Linked DNA regions of Paraflavitalea devenefica. Each later gene encodes a partner of the first gene's protein in a complex. Links are inferred from orthologs where the notes say so. Each region holds a gene or a part of one and is shown on either strand. Other genes may lie near its edges. The genes, in order: pheT and pheS.

Region 1 (8,656 bases):
TTCAATTCCTCTACTACCGTCAGGATATCAATAGGCTGGTTCTTTTGCTGCAGGCTCAGCATCGCCCGGTAAATACGCTGGTTGGCATCCACGTAAAAGCATTCCGGCTTCAGGATCTCCACCACCGTATCAAAAGCGCTCTTTTCCAGCATAATAGCACCCAGTACAGCTTCTTCCAGGTCCTTGGCCTGGGGGGGTACCTTTCCATACACCATCGTACTCAGATCTATGGATCCTTTCCGGCGCGCTTTTCGGTCTTTATTGAAATTCGTTAATTCCATTGGTTCAATTGGTCAGTAAGTAAAAAGAACAATTGGCTATACATTTTATTGAACTACGGTTTTCATTGAGGACGACGAAGCTCCTGGTCACTCAATGCCGTTCAAAAGCGGCACCAATGACTCGCGGGTTAGTATTCCAGTCTTGTATTACGAAATTGTTAATCCAGGGTTATCTGAATGTTACCGCTTCAGTCAGGACGGCGAATATATAACCGCCTCCCGTCCCGGAAAAAAAAATCTGGAACCTATATTTAATCACCCGCAATTCACGAGCCGATCCACATCATTTATGGGGTTATCCACATAGATGTGCAGGATATTCCCAATTTACAAAAGTTTGGCACCCCTGCCCAAACGAAATACACACACCCTTGTGCGAAAGAATTATACCCCAAAAATTTGGTAAAGAGGTCATTGAGGTGAGATACAGCAGCACTAAGGGTTTACCCGTTCCGGGTATAAGGAAACCCCTATAGCACGCGGTTTTTAATCCATTCATAATGCTGAAACCGGCCTAAATCCAGTATTTTTAAACACAAAAAATAAACAAACCTTTACTGGTATTGTTTTAAAAGCGATATTAGTATTGTCAACTTTAAACCACCATGCGGGTATATCAACTTAGGCACTATGAGGTATTGCTGAATGATCAGCAGGGAGAAGAACTGGAGCTCCTGATACAATATGAGAAATTGTGCAGCCGGTTACTGACCACCAAGGCACTCGCCTTCTCCAACACCATCGAGATCGCCCGGTTACGCCGCTACCGCATGGAACAACGCCCGGAACGTATACACCGTCTGCTATCTGCTACCATCCCCCCATTCAACTTTTTTATCAGCAAGAACTAAACGGTTATAGCGGCTTTACAGTGACCTTACAGCGCTATTACTCCCACCACCATACCTTCTGTCTACCCGGTTTGTGGTATTGACAATCACAAATATTCTTCCCAGCTTTGCGGCTCCTGCCCAACCATTCGATCTCATGTTTAACCCCGGAAAACGGGTGTATTCACCCTGCATCCTGAACCAGGAGTCCGCTACCTTGTAGGACTCGATTGCTCATCTATTAAACAACCCGCATGGCAAACAACAACAATGCAAATCCTCAGATCAACAGGGAAGGAAAAATTATAGCCGGCAGCTTGCTCATTATCTTCACGGTACTTCCTATTCTGATTATCATTGCTTTCTGGCCCGATCGGTTACCCGACCCTCCGCAGAAATGCGCCAAGTACAGGTACCATTGGTTTTCCATGACATTAGATACCAGTGCCTGTAACCTGGAAAAGGCACAGCCGGATTCAGTAGCTAAACAGCCGCCAGCTAAACCGGCGGTTGCGTCTGCCCCCAAAGACACGGCTATAAAGGACACCGGTAGTAAAGCAGATACTGTCCTCAAAGCTGATTCGCCGGCCAAAGCAGCACCGGAAAAACCAGCCACTACTACTACCATTGCCACTGCACAGCAGCAAAAACATTGTTACATCCACCTCAATACCATCCTGCTCCTGTTGGTGGCCGCCGGCGGCTTCCTGGGCAACATGATCCATATTGCCACCTCCTTCACCACCTTCGTGGGTGCCGGCAAATTTGAACAGAGCTGGATTCTATGGTATTGGGTACGCCCCTTTACAGCCTCCGCCCTGGCATTGGCCTTATACTTTGCCTTTGGCGCCACCAATGACCCCGCCAATGTAGACCTCGACCGTACACTCACCGTGGCCATTCTTTCAGGCCTGTTCACCGATATTGCTACCCAGAAGCTCAAAGAGGTCTTCGACGTACTCTTCAGCCCCAAAGACAACAGGCCCAATAAGCTCACCGATCCTGCCCTAAAAATAGAAGGCCTTACACCGGATGAACTGGCAAAAGAAGGAGAGAACAAGATCGTCCTCAAAGGCAAAAACCTGAAGAGTAAAAAACTGATCATTAAAATAGAGGACAAAGCAATTCCCAACCCCACCATCACCAATGAGGAGATCAGTTTTAGCTATACCCTCTCCGATGAAGACAAGGCCAAAACAGAACTGGCGCTGGAGGTAACAGATGAGGCAGGCAATACTATCTTCCCCAAAAAGATGCTACCGGTAACTGAAAATACATTGCCGGCACCACCCGAAGGCACAGAAGACGCAGAAGAAAAACCAGTTGGCTAACCTTTAAATTGATTGCTATGTCCGGTACATTCACAGAAAGATTCATCATCATACCCCGTTACATTCCTGCTCCGTCACGCAGGCGGGCCGCCATTCCCATTCAAAAAGTACGTTTCCTCGTAGCCCATGATACCGGCAATCCCGGCTCTACGGCTGCCGGCAACGTAAAATTTTACATCAATACCTGCCAAACGGTAGAGCCTGCCAAAACGGCCTCAGCCCATCTGTTTGTAGATGATAAAGAGATCATCGAATGCGTGCCCGCATTAACAGGGCCACCCGAAAAAGCATTCCATGTACTCAAGAAAGTAACGAAAGACAATGAGCTCTATGGCATCAATGCCAATGATGGCGCCATTGGCGTGGAATACTGTTATGGCGGCACCATCAATGCAGATAAAGCGTATGAAAAATTTGTATGGGTATTGGCCAGGTTGTGTTTCGAGTTCAAATTGGATCCCTCCAAAGACATAGTAGGCCATTTCTTCCTGGATCCCGCGCGCAAAACAGACCCCGTTACCGGACTGGCGCGCAGCCGCCGCACCTATGAGCAACTCTTGCGGGATGTAGAAGCCGAATTCAAATTAGCTATTGGCCATGCGCCGCCGGATCCCGTAGAAGCCATTCAATCGGGAGAAGTTACCGTATCGGTCAGGCTCAACCTGCGCGAGGCCCCTTCTACCAGGGCAGCCGTAGTGCAGGTATTGCCCCCCGGTACTATAATAAAATTTACAGCGTTAATAACCAATGGCGAGCCTGTAAACAACAATTCACTCTGGTATAAAGATGCCAATGGCAACTTCTTCTGGAGCGGCGGGGTGAAGTGAGTATTTTTAATCATCAATTATTAAACTTAACGTTATGGCCAAGAAAAAATCATTAGCCACCTTACTGAAGGAATCTTCAGGAAAAACCTCCCATGCAGACCTATACTTTGTGAATAAATCAAACAACAAGGTTATATTAGATATTGAAATAGGAGACACCGGGCAATCCGGTATTTCAAAAATAGTGCTGGATGGCGTTACCATACAACCCGAAGTAATTGGCTCTATCAGAGGTCAGGAACTCGGAAGCAATAAATCATTGGACGGGAAATTTCTGGAAGTAACCACTGTTATAACGGATGTGTCAAAAAAAACCAACCTTACCAGTTTCGATTTTAATTTAACAGGAGGCACTGAGCCATTCCGTTTTGTTATGCAAAGATCGGTACAGAAAGAGGGCGGCTCCGTTGGTTACAAAATATCTATCTTCTTTACTACTTAATCTTAAAATAATTACCTATGAGAAGGTTTCTTTACTCCTTATCACTGATGGCGTTTATCACGCTTGAAGGTATAGCCCAGGAAGGCATAGACACTACCATCACCCTCGATATATTAAAATCACCGGTATCGCCGGCCTTCAATATGCTGGGTATTTCAACCAATGCCATTGAACGCCCTACCGACCTGAATGCCTTCAGGGTATCACTTCAAAACGCCACCAATAACTTTACTACCCTTCCTAAAAGTTATGCTTTTGAAATTGCTCCCTTCCTGATGGGTAAAAGAAAATATACACTCAATGAATTTAACAATAACAAATACACTTTTGTCCAATCATTCGTCCTGTCGGCAGGGTTTACCTACCAGGGCCCCGAAGGGCAGGAGGATGTAGACAGTTTAAAAACCACTAAAACAGGGTTAGGTATTAAATTCTCTATCATAAGGCCGGCCTGGTCAACAGCCACAAAAAATACCTACGACAGTCTTATCGCCTATCAGAAATTGTTATTGCGCGACTTTGATAGTTTGGTTACAGCATACACGGATACTGCTGCGGTCAGTGCCTTGCAAATAAAATTGCGGACAGTAAGTGCTGATGCAGCACTTGATCCGGACAAAAAGAGAGAACAACAACGACAAATAATCACTGAAATAAAGGAGCTTCAGAACGCGGGCGTTGAAAAAGCCAACCAGGATATGCAAGCCGCATCAGCAGCTTATACGCAGACTCAAAGAATAGCCGTGAGCTTTAAACAGGAAAGAGTAGGCCCTTTTCTTGACTTCTCCGGAGGCGTCGCATTTGATTTTCCCGATAACCGTTTCGACAACAGCTATGTGCAAAAAGCCGGCGCCTGGCTCACCGGGGGGTATGAAAATGGTAATTCCGGCATCACCACCATGTTCATTGCCCGGTATCTCTATCACCCCGATGTAATATTTGCCGACCCGGCTGGTAAACTGCAGAAAGACAAAGCTTCTACATTTGACGCAGGGGCCCGGGCATTGTTGAGTGCATTTAAAGACAAATTCACCTTCAGCGGCGAAGCTTTGTACCGGAGCGTTTTGGGCACCAGCGAGCTGCCCTCATCCTGGCGCCTGGTGTTCAGCGCAGAATATGACATCGGTAAAAACCAGAAACTTACCTTTTCATTTGGAAGGAACTTTGATGGCGCCATCAGTAAAGGAGGAAATATCGTTTCGGCCCTCAACTTCATTGCCGGATTTGGCGGAGCCAGGAAGATCACGAACTAATAATCATAAACATTTTGCACCTATTACAGCTATGGCTGTATAGCCATTCCCTGATGAGATATGTCATTGGGCAAAAACATTTATGCCCCCGCTAATCCTTATCTTTGCCGTCCCTTTCCATTACCATGGGCAGGAGACAAGAGCAAGTTAATCAATAAGCATTCAAACGATATACTAACTAATGACGATCTCGTATAACTGGTTACATGAATATTTGCCGGTAACCATTGAGCCTGAGCGACTGAGCAAGATCTTAACGGCCGTGGGCCTGGAAGTAGAAAGCCTGGAAAAATATGAAAGCCTCAAAGGTGGTCTGCAGGGCCTGGTCATTGGGGAAGTACTCACCAGGGAAAAGCACCCCAACGCCGATAAGCTATCTGTTACTACTGTCAGCATCGGCCATGGCGATCCTTTACAGATCGTTTGCGGCGCCCCCAATGTGGCTGCCGGCCAGAAAGTGATCGTAGCCACCGTAGGCACCACCATCTATCCCAAAAATGGCGATCCCCTTACCATGAAAGTGGCCAAAATACGGGGCGTGGAAAGCTACGGGATGATCTGCGCCGAAGATGAGATCGGCCTTAGCGACAACCACGACGGCATCCTCCTATTGCCCGCTGAAACAAAAGTAGGCATGGCGGCAGCTTCTTATTTCAAACCCTATACCGATTGGGTCTTTGAAATAGGGCTTACCCCCAACCGGATGGATGCCATGAGCCACCTGGGCGTGGCCAGGGATGTGACCGCTTACCTGGTACACCATGATAAAAAAGACTACCGGGTTAAATCTCCCTTCAGCAATACTTTTAAGACCGATAATAACAGCCTGCCCATTACAGTAGAAATTGAAAATACCAATGCCTGCCAGCGCTATACCGGTATCAGCATTACCGGCATACAGGTAAAAGAAAGCCCGCAATGGCTGCAGGATAAACTGAGGTCCATAGGGCAGCGTCCTATTAATAATATCGTAGATATTACCAACTTCATACTCCATGAAACCGGGCAGCCTTTGCACGCGTTTAATGCAGAGGTGATCAAGGGCCGGAAAATACGGGTCAAAAACCTGCCCGAAGGAACAGCCTTTGTATCCCTCGATGAAAAGACCAGGAAGCTCAGTGCAGAAGACCTCATGATCTGCAATGGCGATAGCGAACCCATGTGTATTGCCGGCGTATTCGGCGGCCTGCACAGCGGCGTAAAGGCAGATACCAAAAACATCTTCCTCGAAAGCGCCTGGTTCAACCCCATTGATATCCGGAAAACATCTTTCCGCCATGGCCTGCGCACCGATGCAGCCACCCGGTTCGAAAAGAATGTAGACATCAGCAATACCGTCAATGTACTGAAGCGCGCCGCCTTAATGATCAAAGAGCTGGCCGGCGGAGAAATAGCGTCCGATATGGTAGATGTTTACCCTGATCCCAGGGAGAAAGCTTCCGTAGTATTGAAATACCACTATCTGCGCAAGCTGAGCGGGAAGAACTACCACCCCGATACCGTTAAAAAGATCCTGACCACGCTCGGCTTTGAGATCATCAAAGAAGGAATGGACAATATATGGGTCAATGCGCCTTATAGCAAACCCGATGTCAGCCTGCCTGCTGATGTGGTGGAAGAGATCATGCGTATAGACGGTCTGGACAATGTAGAGATACCCACCTCCATCATGATCTCCCCTTCTATTGAGACAGATGGCTATAAACATACCTACAAGGAAAAAACGGCCAACTACCTCGTAGGACTTGGATTCAATGAAATATTTACCAATTCCATCACCAATGCCGCTTACTTTGATGAGGCGGAATTGGGTACCGCTGTACGGTTACTGAATAACCTCAGCGCCGACCACAACATCATGCGCCCTTCCATGCTGGAAACCGGCCTGGAAGCCATTGCCCATAACCTCAACAGGAAAAACCATAACCTGCAGTTCTTTGAGTTTGGCAAAACATACCACATGATTGCCCCCGGCAACTATAGTGAGCAGGAGCATGTTTGCCTGTACATAACCGGCCAGGTGAAGGAAGACTCCTGGAAAGCAAAGGGATATGCGGTTGATGGCTATTACCTCAAGGGAATCGTGGCAAGAATATTGCAGCTTACCGGGATTATTAAAACAAGCTGGGAGATCACTACCAGCCAGAAGCTGGCAGATAGCCTCGAAGTAAAGACCGGTAATGAAGTAATAGCTGTATTAGGTACTGTAGCAGCCCATGAACTCAAGCGCTTTGATATCAAACAACCGGTGTTTTTTGCCGATATTGACTGGGAGCTATTGCTGAAGAAAGTAGCAAAAGGCGTATTGAAAGTAACCGAGTTGCCCAAGCAATTGCCTGTTCACCGCGACCTTGCCATGATCGTACCCAAAGCGCTGCCCTATGCAGAAGTAGAAGCCACCGTGAAAAAGACGCGGATAGACAAATTACAGGATATACAACTGTTCGATATTTTTGAAAGCGGGAAAATAGGCGCCGACAAAAAATCACTCGCTATCAGCTTTACCTTCCTTGACGAAGAAAAGACCCTTACCGACAAGGAGATTGATGGCATGATGAACAAGATCATGACCGCCCTGGAAAAAGACCTCCAGGCCGAAATCAGGAAATAAGTATTATGTCAGATACTCAGCAACCATGGAAACGCATCAATGATAAACTGCAGCAGGTGCTGCAGCAATACCAGGTGCTGCAAAAAGACAATGACCGGCTGCAAAAAGAGCTGAAGGAGCTTAAGGCAAAAGATGCACTGCAGGCCCGGAAAGTAGAAGAATTGGAAATCAAAATTGCCGCTCTGAAGACAGCTACCGGCCAACTGGACGAAGCTGACAAAAAAGAGCTGGATAAACGCCTGCATCTGTACATCCGGGAAATTGACCGGTGTATTGCCATGCTGAGCCAATAAAATGAACTATACCCGTTTTACTAAACGCATTTTCATTTCATCGTCTCCCTGTGAAAGCTCTAAAGTGTAGATGCCGTAGGGTAGGTCGTTGAGCCCTTTCCAGGTCACTGTATTGTCACCTTTGGGAACACTGGCCTCAAGACGGCTGCATTCATCGCCTTTTTCGTCGCGCAAGATGGCTTTTAGACTGGAACGGATAGGTGCTACTAATTCGAGTGTCAGGACATCAATGAAGATGGACGACTTTACTTTTGCAAACATAGTTCGCTTGGTTTTGGTGTTTGTAATCATAGAATACGGGTCTTTCCCTTAACCATCCAAAACGATCCATTTAGCGTCCAAAGTGTACCAGATATCCAGTTGTTAATTCTGTGTGGATAAATATAGAACACTCTTTTCAAATTTGCAAGCAATGGAAGAACTAATTCCTATAAATGTAGTCATCGGCGATCGCACCTACCGCATCCGCATCGCCCCTCCCGATGAGGAAGTGGTACGAAAGACCATCAAACTCATCAATGATAAGATCGTAGAGTTCAAAACCCAGTTTGCCGGTAAGGACATGCAGGATTACGTAGCCATGGTGGTCCTTTGGTATGCCACACAACAAAAAGCGGCCGGAGACCAGCCGCTTATATCAAGTGAAACCGACAAACAATTAACGTCTATGGAAAAGCTCCTCGACCGGATCCTGCAAGGGTAAACCCTTACTTCCTGGCTATTCCTTCGTCCATAGTCACCTTCATGGTAAAAGGTATCGATTGCCCTGCCATATCCATGGTGCCGGT
Region 2 (8,343 bases), 1.3 Mb from region 1 along the record:
AGCTTGTCCATGGTTTCCAGCATGTGCGGATGTACATAGTAGCTTTGGAAACCGATGTGGTTGTAATGACGGATGAAGTTGGGCTCGCCGGTGAGCATTTCCATGAGGAAGTTCTGGTCCCGCTGCAGGGAGTCCATGGAAAGATCTATCAGGGCATCTACACATACGGCATCTATGATCCTTTTCTGATCGGCATACATGCCATATTGCGCGAGGGTAAGATCATGTGAGCCACCCAGTATGACTACCAGTTTACCGGCGCCGGTAAGTTCGGCCAGGACGGTTTTCAAGGCAGCATAGGTATCCTTGAGGGAGGCACCTTTTTTAATGTTCCCAATATCGGCTATGGAAATATCCTGGTGCCAGTAGAAAAGCTGGTAAAATTCGGCCCGTATCCAATCCGGTCCCAGTTGCTGGGTGGGTGGAATGCCCGCCCCCCTGGTATCCCCGCAGCCTACCAATACGATATCCACCCCCGTCAGATCGGGCATTTCTTCCTCATACACCTGGAGGGTTTTGCCCAACTGACCATCTTTATAGGACTCATCCCTGGAAAGTACAGCCCGGTTGACGGGCTCCAGGAAATCAGCGATATTAAAAATATCCGACATGGGCGCAAGATAATTGGAAAAAACAGAAGTCGGAGGCCGGAAGTCAGAAGCCGGAAAGAAAAGCATTTAGGGACCAATAGTCCCGGATTTTCTGGCCTGCGGACTTTCCGACTTCGGGGGCTTTTCGGACTTCCTTTATTATCTTTGCCGGTATGGAACAATTGTTAGAACAGATCGCGGCCTATAAGAAGGAAATTGAGCAATTGGCCAATGACGGGGCCGAAGCATTGGAAGCCTACCGGATCAAATTTCTCGGTACGAAGGGGATTGTAAAGAACCTTTTTACAGAGATGAAAAATGTGGCTACCGATAAGAAGAAAGAGTTCGGCCAGGTATTGAATGAGTTTAAGCAATTGGCAGAAAGTAAGTATGAAACCTGGAAACAGCAATTGGAGAGCAGCTCTTCCGCTACTGCTTCTTCTATTGATGTAACCCTTCCCGGCGATCCCCTGCCCTTGGGTACCCGCCACCCCATTAACCTGTTCCTGAACCAGGTGATCAGCATTTTCCAACGCCTTGGATTTTCTGTAGCCGAGGGGCCTGAAATTGAAGATGACTGGCATAATTTCACTGCCCTGAACCTGCCGGAGCACCACCCCGCGCGGGATATGCAGGATACTTTTTATATTCAGCAAAAGCCCGACTGGCTTTTACGTACGCATACGAGCAATACACAGATACGGGCGATGGAGCAGAATCCCCTGCCCATCCGGATTATCTGTCCCGGACGTGTATACCGGAATGAAACGGTAAGCGCCCGCAGCCATTGCTTTTTTCACCAGATCGAGGGATTGTATATTGACGAGAATGTATCTTTTGCCGACCTGAAACAGACCTTGTATTTCTTTGTACAGGAGATGTATGGCAAGGATATTAAGGTGCGTTTCCGCCCCAGCTATTTCCCGTTCACTGAGCCCAGCGCTGAAATGGATATACAATGCCAGATCTGCGGAGGTGAAGGTTGTGCCGTATGTAAACGTACCGGCTGGCTGGAGATCCTGGGTTGCGGCATGGTACATCCCAAGGTGCTGGAGAATTGCAAGATTGACTCCAATAAGTATACAGGATTTGCTTTCGGCATGGGCATTGAACGCCCGGCCCTGCTGAAGTATGGCATTAATGATATCCGTCTTTTCAGTGAAAATGATGTGCGGTTTTTGCGACAGTTCACGAGTGCGATATAGAACAGCATCTAGAATTCAACATCCAGCATTCAGAATTGCTGCCGCGTTTTGGAGTGACTGGTTTGTTGGTAACAACATTTGAAAAAGAGTCGCAGCGTATACTTCCAATCCAATATAAATCGTAACAATTTTGGACCAGATAATACAGACAGTTTGCGTTTGCGGTGCAGGTACTATGGGCAGTGGTATTGCACAGATAGCGGCGCAAAGTGGTTTTTATACGATCCTGTATGATGTGAACGATGAGATGGTCGGCAAAGCGGAGCAAGGTATGCAGGCAACCCTCCAACAACTGACAGAGAAGCATAAGATAACTACCCAGGATAAGGCTGATACCCTGAGCCGCCTGCGTTTTACACACGATATGAATGATTGCCTGGCAGATGTTGTTATTGAAGCGATCGTTGAAAAGCCTGGCATTAAGACAGCGCTCTTTAACCAGCTTGCTGAAGTGAACCACAGCGAAGTGATTTTTGCCACGAATACTTCTTCCCTTTCTGTTACTGATATTGCCCGGCAGGTAATGCGTCCTGAGCGTGTGGCCGGCATGCACTTTTTTAATCCCGCCCCGGTGATGAAGCTGGTAGAGGTGGTCACTACTCCCTATAGCAATAACCATACGATAGCCACGATTGTTGAACTGGCCAGGCAACTGGGCAAGACACCAGTACTGTGCAAGGATGCGCCGGGATTTATTGTGAACCATGTAGCCCGGCCTTATTACCTGGAAGCACTGAAGCTGGCAGAGCAAGGGATTGGTGATTTTGAGACGATTGACCTTTTGCTGGAAGCGACAGGTTTTAAGATGGGGCCTTTCCGGTTGATGGATCTTATTGGCAATGATGTGAATTATGCGGTTAGCTGTTCGGTATATGAACAACTGGGGAGTCCGGAACGTTTGCGGCCTTCCCCCTTACAAAAGGAGCGCGTAGATAAGCAGGAACTGGGCAGGAAAACGAAGAAAGGGTATTATAATTATAATAGCTGATCCGTTAAAAAAGAATACAGGCGTTTTTGAATCTAATTATCTGATTTGTCAAAGAAGGTATTTATAACAGGTGGTACAGGTTTCCTGGGCGCTTATATTATCCAGGAGCTGATCAAGCAGGGGTTTGCAGTACGGGCTATACGCCGTAGCGGCAAAGTTCCCTTTTTTATTCCTGCCGCTATTATGCAGTCGGTGGAATGGGTGGATGGTGATATCCTGGATGTTGTATCGCTGGATGAAGCGATGGAAGGGGTTGATACGGTTGTCCATTCAGCCGCGCGGGTCTCTTTTGATCCCAAAGAGAAGCGGGAGCTGTTTAATGTGAATGTTGACGGCACCGCCAATATGGTGAATATGGCGCTGGAGAAGCATGTACGGCGTTTTGTGCATATCAGTTCTGTGGCCGCCCTGGGCAGAACGGCCAACGGAGATACAGTGACTGAAAGTAAAAAATGGCAGCACAGTAAATTGAATACGCAGTATGCCATCAGTAAATACCATGCAGAACGGGAAGTATGGCGGGGTATGGGTGAAGGCCTGGACGTGGTAATACTTAACCCCAGTACTATTTTGGGTTATGGGGACTGGAATACTTCCAGTTGCGCCATTTTTAAGAATGCTTTTAAAGAGTTTCCCTGGTATACGAACGGCATGAATGGTTTTGTGGATGTGCAGGATGTGGCCCGGGCAGCGGTACTGCTGATGCAGGGGGCCATAAGCGCTGAACGCTTTATTGTAAGTGGTGATAACTGGTCGTTCAGGCAACTGTTCAATACGATAGCAGCGGGTTTTAATAAGAAACCGCCTTTCCGGGAGGCTACCCCTTTCCTGGGAGAGATGGCCTGGCGGCTGGAAAAGCTGAAGTCGGTGTTTTCCGGCAAGAAGCCGTTACTGACCCAGCAGAGTGCCCGTATAGCCCAAAGTAAAACTTATTTTGAGCATGGCAAGTTGCTGCAGGCATTGCCCGGTTTTTCCTTTACTCCATTAGCGCAAAGCATTGAAAAAGCATGTGAAAGCTATCTGCTCCACCCACAGCCATTATAACTGGCAAAGTAGTTGCAACAGTATACTTTCAAGGCGCTAAAAACGTTCATAAAACAGCCTCAATCCGCTCAGATGAAAAATATTATTGCAGCTCTTTTATTAACAATTCTTTATACAACTGCCTTTTCACAGCAAAAGGATTTCACGATCCTTGGAAAGGTGGTCGACTCTGCTTCCCGGCAGCCCCTGAACGGCGCTTCTGCCTATTGCCAGAATACTACCCACGGAACGATTACGAATAATGAAGGATTATTTTTTATGCGCTTACCCAACGGCGGGTACGATCTTATTGTATCTTATACTGGTTATAATAAAAGTGTTTTACGCATCAGCAGTAACCAGGCGATGGCGGATACAGTAGTTATTGAGCTGGTGAAGGAAGAAAAAACGATGACGGAGGTAGCGGTGGTGGCCAGTAATGAGGTACAGGACGGCCTGGCAAAGTATGGTTCGTTTTTTACAGATCATTTTATCGGTACTACCCCCAATGCTTCCCAATGTGTGCTCCGTAACCCGGAAGCATTGCGTTTTTTCTACACCAAAAAACGTAACCGGTTAAAGGTAACCGCCAGGGAAGATCTTATTATTACCAATTATGCCCTGGGGTATACGATCCGTTATCAACTGGACTCTTTCAGCTATGATTATAATACGAATATCAGTCAGTATACCGGGTATCCCTTTTTCCAGGAAATAGACAGTACGACGGAAGCCCAGGCGGCCTGGAAGAAGAACCGCGCCAAAACTTACCTGGGCTCCCGGCTGCATTTTATGCGGTCCTTGTATGATAGTGTGGCTATTGAGGAGGGTTTTATTGTGGAAAAAATGGATAATGATCCCAAGAGTGTGAAAGGAACGATTATTAATAACCTGTATGACGGGGAACAATATGTGGCCGACAGTAATGATGTAACGATTAACTGGCAGGGGCGCTATCGCGTGAGCTACAAGACGGTATTCCCGGAAAAGCGGTTCCTGCAGGAGTTTAAACTACCTGCCAACACCCGTATGCAGGTAACGCTGCTGGATATTGCCGATGGCTTTGTTATTGAGGAGAATGGTTATTTCTACGAGCAATATGATGTTATTAATACGGGGTACTGGGCCTGGAAAAAGCTGGCCGAATTACTTCCTTACAATTATGAATACGAGTAGTAAGTAAATACTCCTACATTAGTAAAATCTTAAGACTCTTTGATCTGACAGAAGATTTTTTTTACATATCTTCAGCTGGCCTTATCTGACAGAAATAATATCCCAACCTTACCCAATGCCGGCTGCTGGTATTACATGTTGCTCACCTTGTCTGACTTTTTTGCCTGTATTGATTCAGCTCTTTACAGGCAGTAAGCGATTTCCCACCTGGTACAGGTTCCTTTATTTTATTTTTTTGGGTGTTCTGCCACTGTCTACCTCAGCGCAGGAATATAATTACGTGCGTTATGATACGAAAGATGGCCTGGCCGGTTCTACCGTATATGATATTTGCCAGGACAGAGACGGATTTATCTGGTTTGCTACCGAAGCCGGCCTGAGCCGGTTTGATGGCACCCGTTTTAAGAATTTTACTACAGCGGATGGGCTGCCAGACGCGGAAGTAATAAAGCTTTATGCTGACCATGCCGGAAGAGTATGGATAGCGCCCTTTAAAAACACTGTTTGTTATTATTACCAGGGAAAGATCTATACGGCCGCTAATGATAGCCTGCTTAAGAAAATAAAGCTGAACACAGCTATAACAGGTATTGTTGGAGATAGAGATGACAATATACTCTTATGCAGGTTCGATGCCGGAGCCTACCTTCTGCAAACCCGCAAGGGACAGGAAAAATTCATGGACCTGACTGTTTTATATGGCAGGACATTTTTGCATGGGCACCCTAATTTCATAGGTCGTGAAGGACTTATTCTTGGTATGGGCGACTCGTCTTTTTTGCTGGTTGATGGCCACCTGCAACCTTTATGGTCTCGCCCTCCACCTCCTCAGGTACTTATAACGTTAGTGCGTCGTGATAGCGTTGTAAAGTATATAGACCACCCCATGGAACCTAACAATATATACGTGCAATATGATACAATTCAAAAACAGGTACAGACGCTTTTTATACCTTCCAACGAGGGCGTTTGGATGGTAGACACCCTTCACTTTGACCGCTTTGAAGAAGTTTTCCTGAAAGAGAAGCCGATTAACAGCGTGTTGATTGACTATGAGAAGAATATATGGTTTGGCACAGCGGGGGAAGGAGTTTATAAACTGGTGTCCCGTAATTTTAAAACATATTTTACAGGCAGCAAAAATGCTGAGGTATTTTCCCTGGCAAAAGATGATAACAGGATTTTAGTGGGCGCGGGTTATAACAAGATGTATTCCATAACAGGCGCCAGGGTTGATTCGGTCAGCTTCAGTCAGTCATTTTCCCGTGTTTTAAAGAAATTCACCGGCAACAGGCTGATGAGCATTAAAAAAGTAAGCAATGGCGACCTGATCTTAGGCTTTGACCTTTTCCTTTTTAAACGTAGTTCCCCAGGAAGAAGTATTGTTAATTATGTCTACCCCATCAAATCCATTGACGAAATAGACCCGGAAACATTACTGGTAGGTACCGGCAGGAATACGATCAGGGTACGGGAGAAAGACCTGAGCATTTTAGATACTATTTGGCCTCACCGCTCTACGGCTGTCAGTTATTATGATGGTAAATTTTATGTGGGTTCCGTGGGCGGATTATATATCGTATCGAAAGATAAAACTTCCCGTTACCTGGGCGATAGTATCCCTGCCCTGCGCTACCGTACTGCCTGTTTTGCCACCCCTGCCGATGGAAGTTTATGGATAGCCACTTATGGAGGTGGCATTATTGGCATGAAGGGTAACCAGATCATCGGCCATTTAACTACAGAACAGGGTCTTTCCAGCAATATATGCCGCAGCCTGTTTGCCGATAAGCACTTCCTTTGGGTGGGTACTGATAAAGGGATTAATAAGATTGATCTCAGCAAACCATCCTATCCCATTCATCATTATTCGATCGCCGACGGCCTCCCTTCCAATATTATTAATGCCATTTATGTTGACAGCAGTACGGTGTATGTGGGATCGCCGGCGGGGCTGACCTATTTTGATGAAAATAAGGTGTCGGACTACTCCCGGTGTGACCTGCGGATACTGGACGTATCTGTATCAGGTAAATCGCAGCCCCTGCAAAAAGCCTATACATTGGATTATTATGACAATAACCTCAAGATCGAATTTGCCGGCATCTCTTTTAAGTCGGGCGGGGATATATTGTACCATTACCGTTTAAAGGGATTGAAGGATACCTGGGATTCAACCCGGCAGAACCTGCTGGAATATCCCTCACTACCCTCGGGTAGTTATCAACTGGAATTGCTGGCCGTTAATAAGTTTGGGGTGATCAGTAATACTGTTGTTATTCCTTTTTTAATAGAAACACCCTTCTGGCAAACCTGGTGGTTTAAGGTATTGATCGTAGGGCTTGCCATTGGGATGACCGTGATGATACTGACCTGGCGGTTCAGGACCGTTCAGCAACGGGAGCAGGAACGGGCAACCCTGCGGCAACAGATCAATAGCCTGGAGCAACTGGCTCTGCGCAGCCAGATGAACCCTCATTTTATTTTCAACTGCCTGAACTCGATCCAGCATTTTATTATTAAAAATGACCTGGAAACTACCAATCAGTACCTGACCGAGTTTGCTCACCTTATACGTCAGACGATGGACAGCGCCGAAAAAGGCACTATTTCCATTGATCATGAAGTAAAGTACCTGACGCGCTATATTGAACTGGAGAAGATGCGGTTTGGGCATTCATTTGATTATTCCATCGTAACAGATGAACGGATTGATAAGGAGTTTATCCACATACCCAGCATGATCCTTCAGCCTTACGTAGAAAACAGTATCCGGCACGGTATCCGGCATAAAAAGGATGGGAAGGGCCTGATCGAGATAAAATTCGAGCAGCCCGGAGACCAGCTTTTATGTATTGTGGATGACAATGGCATCGGAAGGGAGAATGCCCGCAGGTTCAGGTCCCGGATGCATGTGGAATATCAATCGAAGGGCATGTCCCTAGCAGCCGAAAGGATCAACGCTTTAAACCGCCAGTACGCGGAATCTGTTACCATTGAAATAGTTGATAAAACTGATTCCCTGAATAATCCGGCCGGTACCCGGATCAAGATCTATTTTCCTAACAAATTGCTTACAAAACTCAGTTAATATGATCAGAACTGTTCTTATTGACGATGAACCCAATAATATTACTACGTTACAGGAATTGCTGTTAAGGTATTGTCCACTTATTGAGATAGCGGGTACGGCCGACAACGCCCAAACGGGTACGGAGGTGATTACTGAAACAGCGCCAGACCTGGTATTCCTGGATATTGAGATGCCTTATGGCAATGCTTTTGACCTGCTGAACGGGATACCCACTATTGATTTTGAGATTGTTTTTGTTACGGCGTTTGACAATTATGCGATTAACGC

The links.
Region 2: the proteins of pheT (region 1) and pheS are in contact, whole or in part, in a crystal structure (PDB 6P24), measured with the Escherichia coli proteins. The link is inferred for Paraflavitalea devenefica from one-to-one orthologs.

The regions. Positions count from the first base shown.
Region 1 is NZ_JAARML010000001.1:375,364-384,019, forward strand. The notes cover bases 4,769-7,860. They hold pheT (phenylalanine--tRNA ligase subunit beta), read left to right. Parts: upstream 4,769-5,145; coding sequence 5,146-7,575; downstream 7,576-7,860. Other genes in these bases: HB364_RS01420 (hypothetical protein), read left to right, coding at 4,769-4,964; HB364_RS01430 (hypothetical protein), read left to right, coding at 7,581-7,860. Outside these bases: dnaB (replicative DNA helicase), read right to left, coding at 1-281; HB364_RS01400 (hypothetical protein), read left to right, coding at 887-1,132; HB364_RS01405 (hypothetical protein), read left to right, coding at 1,366-2,442; HB364_RS01410 (N-acetylmuramoyl-L-alanine amidase), read left to right, coding at 2,460-3,269; HB364_RS01415 (hypothetical protein), read left to right, coding at 3,304-3,711; more of HB364_RS01420, read left to right, coding at 3,729-4,768; more of HB364_RS01430, read left to right, coding at 7,861-7,868; HB364_RS01435 (hypothetical protein), read right to left, coding at 7,875-8,129; HB364_RS01440 (cell division protein ZapA), read left to right, coding at 8,281-8,571; HB364_RS01445 (DUF6263 family protein), read right to left, coding at 8,576-8,656.
Region 2 is NZ_JAARML010000001.1:1,657,882-1,666,224, reverse strand. What follows is about bases 1-2,779. They hold pheS (phenylalanine--tRNA ligase subunit alpha), read left to right. Parts: upstream 1-763; coding sequence 764-1,795; downstream 1,796-2,779. Other genes in these bases: HB364_RS06835 (3-hydroxyacyl-CoA dehydrogenase NAD-binding domain-containing protein), read left to right, coding at 1,926-2,779; HB364_RS06845 (arginase family protein), read right to left, coding at 1-611. In the rest of the region: more of HB364_RS06835, read left to right, coding at 2,780-2,783; HB364_RS06830 (SDR family NAD(P)-dependent oxidoreductase), read left to right, coding at 2,829-3,827; HB364_RS06825 (carboxypeptidase-like regulatory domain-containing protein), read left to right, coding at 3,900-4,982; HB364_RS06820 (sensor histidine kinase), read left to right, coding at 5,218-8,073; HB364_RS06815 (LytR/AlgR family response regulator transcription factor), read left to right, coding at 8,075-8,343.